Regions from separate parts of the Peribacillus sp. GL_122 genome, predicted to be linked through region 2. Evidence: riboswitches for the same ligand, from Rfam matches in the RefSeq annotation. Region 2 holds a riboswitch; each other region holds the start of a gene.

Region 1 (3,278 bases), 1.4 Mb from region 2:
GATTTTTTGGGGCAAGAGGGAGCCGGAGCGGTGAAAATGACACTAAGTCAATTTGATATGCATCCATTGTCTGAGGATACCGTGTTAACTACGTACCGGATTTTTGATGAAGATAAAGAGGAACATACCTTAAGGAGTTCAATCTGGAAATGTACGAATGGAAGGTGGCAAATGTTTTTTCATCAAGGCACAAAAACGAAAGGGCCCAGTTAAGCCTATTATTTATGAAAAAAATATCATAAAAATGCGTAAGTAAAATGAGGTTTGCTTGCTTAAAAACTATTTTACTAAAATGATAGAGGTGAATGAAGTTGATCTTTCGTACCATTGATACGGACAAAGATAAAGATATTATCATTAAATTCAGGAAAGATTCCTATGTTGTAAGTTTTGGATCTGAAGATGGTTTTGGAGATGAAAATACATATCTGCAACGAATGAAAGAACGGGTCCGCAAATTTCCGGATGGACAGGTGATCATTGAAAAGGACCAAGAACCGATTGGACAAATGGAACTTCAAATTCGTGAGTATGAAGGAACGGAGATTGGCTATGTGAATCTTTTTTATCTTATTCCCGATTACCGCAGTAAAGGCCTTGGCAAGGAATTGGTTCACTACGCAGAAAACTTTTTCAGGCAATTTAATGTATCCGAATATCATTTAAGGGTTTCTCCGGAAAATGGAAGGGCGATTCGTTTATATACGAAATCAGGCATGATGAAGATAAGGGAAGAAAATGAAAAATACCCTGTATGGAGAATGAGTAAAACATTATAAAAACGAAATAAAATTATATTAATATAATTTAAAAACCATCAATTCACTATACTATGAAAATGTTTAGAACGAAAAAAATATGGTTGACTTTAGAGAAATTAGAATATATAGTGAAGGACATAATTAAATATAACGTTAATTCTTATCAAGAGATGTGGAGGGACTTGGCCCTATGATACCTCGGCAGCGGGTTTTTACTTTTGTAAAAATACTGTGCTAATTCCAACGGACGAAAGTTTGAAAGATAAGAAGGAGCTTTTCTTAGATAATTAATTTAAGAGTTTACTCTTTTTTATGTCTAAAAGAGGCCTCTTCTGTCTGATGACGGAAGAGGCCTCTTTTGTTTATTCAAAATGTATATGGTTATTTGGATTATTGGTGCATTTACTCATAAATTCCAAAAATTCAACCCTAACATTATGAAACTTTGCAAAGCTCTTCTCTGGATAATGAATTCGTACAAATAAACAGCATGGGGGGAGATTGGATGATTGAGTTTCAAAATGTCAAAAAGGTTTATCAAACAAAGAAACAGACTGTCGAGGCTTTGAAGGGCATTAATTTGACAGTTGAAAAGGGGGATATATTCGGTGTAGTCGGTTATAGCGGGGCCGGGAAGAGTACGTTGATCAGGTTGGTCAATTTGCTTGAACATCCTTCAGATGGTTCGGTGATTGTTGGGGGCAAGGATTTAACCAAATTGAACGCGAAGGAATTGCGGGCAGAAAAGAAAAAAATCGGGATGATCTTTCAGCATTTCAATTTGCTAAACTCAAAGACTGTTTTTGATAATATCGCCATGCCGCTGATTTTATCGGGAACCCCTGGTAAAGAAATCAAAAAGCGGGTAGGCGAGCTGTTGGAGTTCGTTGGCTTATCAAGCAAAGCAAAGAGTTATCCGGAACAATTATCCGGCGGTCAAAAGCAGCGGATCGGCATTGCGAGAGCATTGGCTACAAATCCATCGATCTTATTGTGTGATGAAGCTACCTCGGCATTGGATCCACAAACAACGAGTGCAGTTCTGCAGCTCTTAAAGAAAATCAATAAAGAATACAATATTACCATTCTGCTAATCACTCATGAGATGTCTGTCATCAGGGAAATTTGCAATAAGGTAGCGGTCATGGAGGGCGGATGCGTCGTTGAACAAGGTTCGGTTTTCGAAGTGTTTGCGAAGCCGCAAACGGATATTGCAAAAAACTTCGTGAGAACGGTCATACATGACGAAATTCCACAAAGTTTCCTAAAAAGCATAGGGTCCCATATCCCGATTATTTGGAAAATTAATTTTATTGGGACTACTTCGGGTACTCCTTTACTTTCAACCATCTCGAAGAAATATGATGTTCATTTAAGTGTCTTATCAGCCAATATTTCTGAAATTCAGGAAACGCCTTTCGGGAATTTGATCATCGAAGTGACCGGGAACAAAAATGAGGTGGACAAGGCTTATCAATATATTAAAGATGAGGGGATTCTCGTCCAGGAGGTGCAGATAAATGGGTAATACGCTTTGGGGAATGGAAATAACAGCAGATCAGCTGTCGACAGCTTTCGGTGACACACTTTATATGGTAGCCATCTCATTGGTATTTTCCGGATTGATTGGGCTTCCGCTCGGTATCCTGCTTGTCATTACAAGAAAGGGTCACATCCTGGAGAATAAATGGGTCTTTAATGTATTGAACCCGATCATCAATATATTGCGGTCGGTTCCTTTCATCATCTTGCTTGTAGCACTTATTCCGTTTACGAGAATGATTGTAGGCAGTGCAATCGGAACGAATGCGGCCATTGTTCCGCTAATCTTTTACGCGGCTCCTTATATCGCCAGGCTTGTGGAGAACTCCCTGTTGGAAGTGGACAAAGGGATCATCGAGGCAGCTCAGGCGATGGGGGCGACGACATGGCAAATCATTTATCGCTTTTTGATTCCCGAGGGACTCAGTTCGTTGATCCTTACATTTACAACAGCGACAATCGGGCTTGTTGGATCTACGGCCATGGCAGGTGCCGTCGGTGCAGGCGGGGTCGGAGATTTAGCTTTGGCTTACGGTTATCAAAGGTTTGATACGATGACGATGATCGTCACAGTGGCGGCGCTCGTGATCATCGTTCAATTATTGCAATCCACCGGGAATTTTGTTTCAAGAAAAATCAGAAGAAGATAAAAATAACAGGAGGTAGGAGAAATGAAGAAAATCTTATTAACGATCATAGTATTGGCATTGGCCATCGTGTCTGCAGCATGCGGGAAAGAAGAAGGTGCATCAGGCGGTTCGGATGATGTGAAAACAGTAAAAGTCGGTGTCAGCAGCGGGGATACAAGAACATGGGAATACATTGTCGACATAGCGAAAGAGGAAGGGCTTAATATCGAACTGGTCACTTTCAATGATTATATCCAACCGAACCTTGCTTTAAGTGAAGGTGAAATTGATGCTAATTCATTCCAAACGGTCGCTTACTTCGATGAATTCGTTCAAGATCAAAATC
Region 2 (3,278 bases):
CGAATTGTTCCCCGCCAAAATCCTCGACTGTCAAATTCTCCGCTTGAAGCATTGTTCCCATCGCCCCGTCAAGAAGGAGAATCTTAGAATTTAACTGATCTTGAATCGCTTTTTTATTCATGTACTGCCACCTCTGATGTATGTTTACTATCGACTTTTCTAATATATTTCGTAAGTTCCGCCGTCATTTCATAGCGAAGGAACGGAGTGATTAAATATATGCCCTTGAATTTTTCCCTTGCCGCGTCCACTAGCTCTCGCGCAATATTCACTCCTTCAATCCTTGACTTTACAGGGTCATCCCCTGCTAACGCCATGGCCCTTCTAACATTATCAGGCAATTTGATGCCTGGGATCTCATTATGGATGAATTCGGCGTTCCGGGTGCTTGTCAAGGGCATGATACCGATGAAAATCGGGGTTTCTAAATGTTTTGTGGCTTCATATACTTCTTCGATTTGCTCCACGGAATAGATTGGCTGTGTCAAGAAGGATTGGGCACCGCAGGCAATCTTCTTTTCCATTCTCAGTACGGCTTTATCCAGATATTTCACATTGGGATTAAACGCTGCCGCAATTTTGAAATTTGCCCTTTGGCCCAAACTTTGACCGGAATAGGAAAGACCTTCATTAAATTGTTTGACCATACTTATTAGGTCAAAGGAAGATAAATCATAAACCGAAGTGGCCCCCGGGAAATCCCCAATTTTTGAAGGGTCTCCGGTGATGATCAATATTTCGTTCAGCCCCACCGTCTGCAGACCCATTAAATGTGACTGCAGGCCAATCAAATTTCGATCACGGCATGTTATATGCACCATCGGCTCTATATTCAATTGGTTCTTCAGTAAATTAGCCAGTGCATCATTCGATATCCTTGGTGAGGCAAGCGAATTATCCGCTAATGTAATGGAATCGACCCCTGCTTTTTTCAAAACCTCGGCACCAGTCATGAAGCTCTCTATACCTAACTTTTTCGGTGGATCAAGTTCAACTAGAATCGTCCTTTCTGTTTTGGCCTTTTCGAACAGGGGACGTTCCAATTCTCTATCATTCACTTCAATTATTTCTATTTCACGGGATTTCGTAAATTTCTCTTTCACAGGAGCCAAACTTCCAATCGCATTCTTTACAGCTTGAATATGCAGCGGAGTCGTTCCACAGCACCCTCCTATGATCGCAGCACCCTGCTCACGAAGTTCTAGGGCACTTGAACCGAAATATTCCGGCACAGCTTTATAGACGAGCCTTCCATCCACATAATCCGGGAGGCTGGCATTTGGGTATATGGCAATTGATGCTTGCTTTGGCAAACTCACTTCTTCCAAGGCCCGAATCATATGATGTGGACCGAGACGGCAATTCACGCCAACAACATCGGCACCCAATTGCTCGAGTTTTTGAAAGGCTTCATTTAAATGGATTCCATTTTGAAGATTTCCCAGTTCATGCATCGAAACATTTGCGATGATCGGCAGTCCAGTTTCATTTTTAACGATTTGCAGGACAGTTTCCAGTTCTTCCAGGTCATAAAATGTTTCCAAGAGAATCCCATCAGGGTTTTCCATCAAAAGACTGTATAGCTGTTCACGAAAACCCCGTTTTATCTCTTCAATACTTAAATCCGATTTCCTGATGCTCCGCTGTGCCCCTATGGTACCGAAGACGTATGCCTTTCCTTTTGCCGCTTTTTTAGCAAGAATGACTCCCTGGCGATTGATTCTGCTTACTTCATCTTCAAGTCCATACCGTTTCAATTTGTTGAAATTGGCTCCATATGTATTCGATTGAAGGATATCTGCACCAGCTTCCAGATAGGCACGGTGGATGGACTCTATTTGATCTGGGTTCGTGCAGTTTAATTCCTCATAACATTGATCGATGCCATTTGAATACAATAAGGTCCCCATTGCCCCTTCCCCAACCAGTATTCTTTCTTTCACGTCTTTACGAAAATTCATCATTACACCCTCTCTCAAAAACAATCCTGTTTTTGTCGTATTCTATGAGTATGAGAGAAAAGGAAAAAAACCTTCTCAAAGAAGAAGGTTTTTTGAAACATTCTCCTCATCTATCAAGCTCTGCTTGCTGGATTTAGCACCTTTGCCTAAGCTGGTTGCTGAGGTTTCTTCGGGCCAGTCCCTCCACCTCTCTCGATAAGATCCATTATATAATTTTCACAAGATTTCAAAATTTGATTATATTTAATTTACATTAATAATCTGTCAATTTCAATACCTGATCGACATTTTTTTCACTTTTGCAAAAATCATTCAATCTTTTACAGCTTGAACCCTCATCAAGATCCTTTGTTTCCAGTCTTCCGCTAACGAGTCTAGTGTAAGTAAAGCCTTTGCGCCTTCCAGCCCATCTCGTTTATGAAGAATTACCTCTGCTGCATAATGAACTGAAATTTTTTCTTGCAAACGATCTATCAGCACAATCTCGTTTTGTTTAGTTATCGTTCCTTCTTGAAGTACTCTTGCAAAATAACCAGTGAAACTCGTTTTCAGCACGAGTTCCAAAAACTTAGGTTCTTGATTGAAGTGGGAAATGGTCGAACAAGGTATCCTCCCTTGGTTAATTTGAACAATCACTTCTCCTATTTGATAAATATCGCCGATATACGTTGATTCTTCCCTCATCCCCGCTATGGTTAAATTTTCACCGAATGCAGGGATTTCCAGCTTTTTAGAGAATTTTTCATTCCATAATGAATAATGCTCAAAGGGGTAAAAGCACAAAGCGCGATCAGGACCTCCATGGAACTTTACATTACCTACCCCATCACCAATTATACCTGATTTAGTCACTGTCACATTATCCTTTGCTTGTTTATCCATTGCTGAAAAGATATCGATATTCGAAAAAATTTCATGCTTCGGCTTCCCGGCATGAAGTGCTCTAATTTTTCCATTTTGCATTTTGCATCTTCCATTCATATTTAATGTATATCATCCTGTATGTATAAATTATACTAAAAATCCATTTTATTCTGTAGTTTTTTATAAGAATATGACAATGCAAAAGCCACATGAGCCGTTAAATGGGCGAAATATCATTGATTTCCAGAAAAATTCATAGGTTAGTTTCAGTAATTTTGTTGCTATTTCAGAATTAAATATGGTAGAATATGAACACAATATATAGTCGAAAACTACAACCGTTCGCCTATATGTTGATTTTCACGATTGAATTCCTCATTGTCGCTCTTTAGGGAGCGAATTTTTTTGCCTTCATTTCCACCTATCATTTTCTTTTAATTCCATTCTGCTCCT
Region 3 (3,278 bases), 2.0 Mb from region 2:
AAGGAAAGCTGCACAAAAAAATATATGCCTTTCAATCCGTTCCTTATTTGTACGGATTGCTTAAGGAAATCAGCTAAGAAACCAATCAGAACCGTGGTTGGTTTCTTTGTTGCGGACATTTGAACGCGAGATCGGAATTAAACAAAGAATATTCTAACAATTTATTGACTGATTTATTCTAAAATGCTATATTTTGAATTAAGTAATGGCAGAATTTAATAGTTCTTATCAAGAGTGGCGGAGGGACTGGCCCGACGAAGCCCGGCAACCGGTATAAATTTTATATACGGTGCTAATTCCAGCAGAGTGTTGGCTCTGGTAGATGAGGTGTGTTCTTGAGACCTCTTCTTGTTGAAGTGGTTTTTTTGTTTATAAAAGGCCAGATATCATATAATTCCAACTAAATCCATAGAAAAAGGTGAAATCATATGTCAGGGAAAAAGTTGCGTTTCGAAACATTGAGTGTTCATGGCGGTCTGCAAGCTGATGAAACAGGTGCACGTGCAGTTCCTATTTACCAAAGCAATGCATATTTGTTCAAAGACACCGACCATGCAGCGAATTTATTTGGCCTAAAGGAGAATGGCTATATATATACACGGCTTCATAATCCCACGGTCAGCGTTTTTGAGGAAAGAATGGCCTTATTGGAAGGCGGTATCGGCGGGTTGGCAACAGCAAGCGGAATGGCTGCCATCTCACTTTCAATCCTGAACATTGCCGCTGCAGGTGACGAGATTGTTTCAGCCTCTACATTATATGGCGGTACGTATAACCTTTTTGAAAATACTCTTCCCAAGTATGGGATCAAAGTGAAGTTCGTTTCTCCCGATGACCCTGAAAATTTCAAAAGGGCGATTACGCCAAGAACTAAAGCCATTTTTGCCGAAACGATCGGTAATCCAAGTTTGAGGGTGCTTGACATTGAAGCGGTAGCGAAAATCGCCCATGAAGCCGGCATACCTTTAATCATTGATAATACCTTTGCAACACCGTATCTTTGCAGACCAATTGATTTTGGCGCGGACATCGTCATCCATTCCGCTACAAAATGGCTTCTGGGAAATGGAACGACACTAGGCGGTGTCATCGTGGATGGAGGGAAGTTCGATTGGAACTCGCCAAACTACCCTGGCTTCACGGAGCCTGACCCAAGCTACGACGGTCTTGTATACGCCGAGGCAGTAGGACCTGCCGCATTCATAACGAAAGCCCGAGTTCAGTTACTTCGAGACTTAGGCCCTGCGCTAAGTGCCCAAAGTGCATTCCAGTTTACGCTTGGACTTGAAACGCTGCATGTAAGGATGAAAGAGCATCTATCAAACACCAAGTCTGTCATTAAATATTTAAAAAACCATCCTGCCGTGACTTGGGTTTCGCATCCTGGTGATGAGGATCATCCCGATAAAGCCCTTGCGGATAAATATTTACCTAAGGGAGCCGGGTCTGTCGTGACTTTTGGAATACAAGGTAATCGCGAAGCTGGGGCAAAACTTATCAATTCGGTGGAATTATGGTCCCATGTGGCGAATGTAGGGGATGCGAAGAGCTTGATCATCCACCCAGCCAGTACGACCCATCAACAATTGAATGAGGCGGGTCTTGCGAAAGCGGGTGTGCGCGCCGATCAAGTCCGTTTATCCATCGGGATTGAAAATGTAGACGACTTAATAGAAGATTTGGAGCAGGCAATTGAAAAAGCGACGAATATCGTTTCCTTGACTTCCAAAACGCTTTAACCAAAGTTCCTGTCATTCTTGAACTAGAAATAATATACATTGCGCTCCTTTTTTATCTATGATAAAATTTCTCCATACTAAAGAACTTAATGATGTACAAATATTCTATATATTAGCTCTTATCAAGAGAGGTGGAGGGATGTGCCCGATGAAACCCGGCAACCGACAAGGAGATTTCCTTGGAAAGGTGCCAATTCACACAAAGTTTAATTACTTTGGAAGATGAGAGAAAGGCCTGTTTCTTCACCTGCCTTTCTGCTCATGCAGAAAGGTTTTTTCTGTTTTAATGAGGAAAACATGTGCATGATATGAGAAACAGACTAATAATGTAGAGAAATCAACTAAGTTCATAGGTTTTATTGGATAAAAGAGGTGAGGATTAATGATTACATTGACGAAAGTCAGTAAGCTGTTCCGAACAGGAAAAGGAAACAGTGAGACGATCAAGGCTGTAAATAATGTGAATGTTGAAATAAATAAAGGTGAGATTTTCGGTATCATCGGATACAGTGGAGCGGGGAAAAGTACTTTGATCAGAATGCTCAATGGATTGGAAACTCCTACAGAGGGATCCGTTGTGGTGGCTGAGAAGGAAATTTCAAAAATTAAAGGGGCTCAGCTACGTAAGGCCCGTCAAGAAATCAGCATGATTTTCCAACATTTCAATCTATTATGGTCAAGGACCGTTCAGGAAAATATTTCTTTCCCATTGGAAATTGCAGGAGTTTCTAAAACTGAACGGACCAAGCGTGTGAACGAATTGATCAAGTTAGTCGGACTGGAAGGCAGGGAAAAGGCCTATCCTTCACAATTAAGCGGAGGGCAAAAGCAAAGGGTGGGAATAGCCAGGGCTCTGGCAAATAACCCTAAAGTGCTGCTGTGTGATGAAGCGACATCTGCCTTGGATCCGCAGACTACCGACTCCATACTCGAATTGCTTGTTGACATCAATCAGCGCCTAGGATTGACGATCGTCTTGATAACACATGAAATGCATGTAATACGTAAAATCTGTCATCGCGTCGCCGTAATGGAAAACGGGCAAGTTGTTGAACAGGGTCCTGTCCTGGATGTTTTCAAGAATCCTAAAGAACAAATGACGAAGCGTTTCGTGCAGCAGGTAACGGAACCAGAAGAAACGAAAGAAACGATGGACCATTTGCTCGAACGTTATCCTGCAGGCAAAGTGATTCAATTGACCTTTGTAGGTGATCATGCAGAAAGCCCGTTGATCACCAAGCTTGTACGAAACTTCGAGTTGGATGTCAATATCGTTCAAGGTAAGATATCCCAAACAAGAAGCGGTTCATATGGAACATTGTTTATCCATCTTGATGGCACAGAGGATGAAATGCTCCGCGCAATCGAATTCATTAAAGCACAGCAGGTAGGCGTGGAGGTGATTACTCATGCTTGAAGAATTATTGCCGAATATTGATTGGGAAGACATTATTGAAGCAACGAAAGAAACGCTCTACATGACAAGCGTCTCTGTAGTGGCAACCTTTTTTATAGGCATAATATTAGGATTGATCCTGT

Evidence for each region. A riboswitch is a leader RNA that binds a small molecule or an ion and turns the genes downstream of it on or off. The one in region 2 is predicted to bind S-adenosylmethionine.
Region 1: it holds a riboswitch for S-adenosylmethionine, as region 2 does, so the genes downstream of both, AC3ISB_RS22785 (methionine ABC transporter ATP-binding protein) here and AC3ISB_RS16070 (bifunctional homocysteine S-methyltransferase/methylenetetrahydrofolate reductase) in region 2, are expected to answer to the same signal.
Region 3: it holds a riboswitch for S-adenosylmethionine, as region 2 does, so the genes downstream of both, AC3ISB_RS25905 (methionine ABC transporter ATP-binding protein) here and AC3ISB_RS16070 (bifunctional homocysteine S-methyltransferase/methylenetetrahydrofolate reductase) in region 2, are expected to answer to the same signal.

The regions. Positions count from the first base shown of each region.
Region 1 covers NZ_CM174415.1:4,702,843-4,706,120, reverse strand. Annotated here, with positions in the region: gene AC3ISB_RS22795 (nuclear transport factor 2 family protein) at 1-213, shown strand, start outside; gene AC3ISB_RS22790 (GNAT family N-acetyltransferase) at 312-779, shown strand; SAM riboswitch class I at 919-1,030, shown strand; gene AC3ISB_RS22785 (methionine ABC transporter ATP-binding protein) at 1,267-2,289, shown strand; gene AC3ISB_RS22780 (methionine ABC transporter permease) at 2,303-2,953, shown strand; gene AC3ISB_RS22775 (MetQ/NlpA family ABC transporter substrate-binding protein) at 2,975-3,278, shown strand, end outside.
Region 2 covers NZ_CM174415.1:3,343,844-3,347,121, forward strand. Annotated here, with positions in the region: gene metH (methionine synthase) at 1-121, opposite strand, end outside; gene AC3ISB_RS16070 (bifunctional homocysteine S-methyltransferase/methylenetetrahydrofolate reductase) at 114-1,961, opposite strand; SAM riboswitch class I at 2,065-2,163, opposite strand; gene AC3ISB_RS16075 (MOSC domain-containing protein) at 2,274-2,924, opposite strand.
Region 3 covers NZ_CM174415.1:5,310,903-5,314,180, reverse strand. Annotated here, with positions in the region: gene AC3ISB_RS25915 (thioredoxin family protein) at 1-77, shown strand, start outside; SAM riboswitch class I at 223-329, shown strand; gene AC3ISB_RS25910 (O-acetylhomoserine aminocarboxypropyltransferase/cysteine synthase family protein) at 429-1,739, shown strand; SAM riboswitch class I at 1,856-1,968, shown strand; gene AC3ISB_RS25905 (methionine ABC transporter ATP-binding protein) at 2,122-3,156, shown strand; gene AC3ISB_RS25900 (methionine ABC transporter permease) at 3,149-3,278, shown strand, end outside.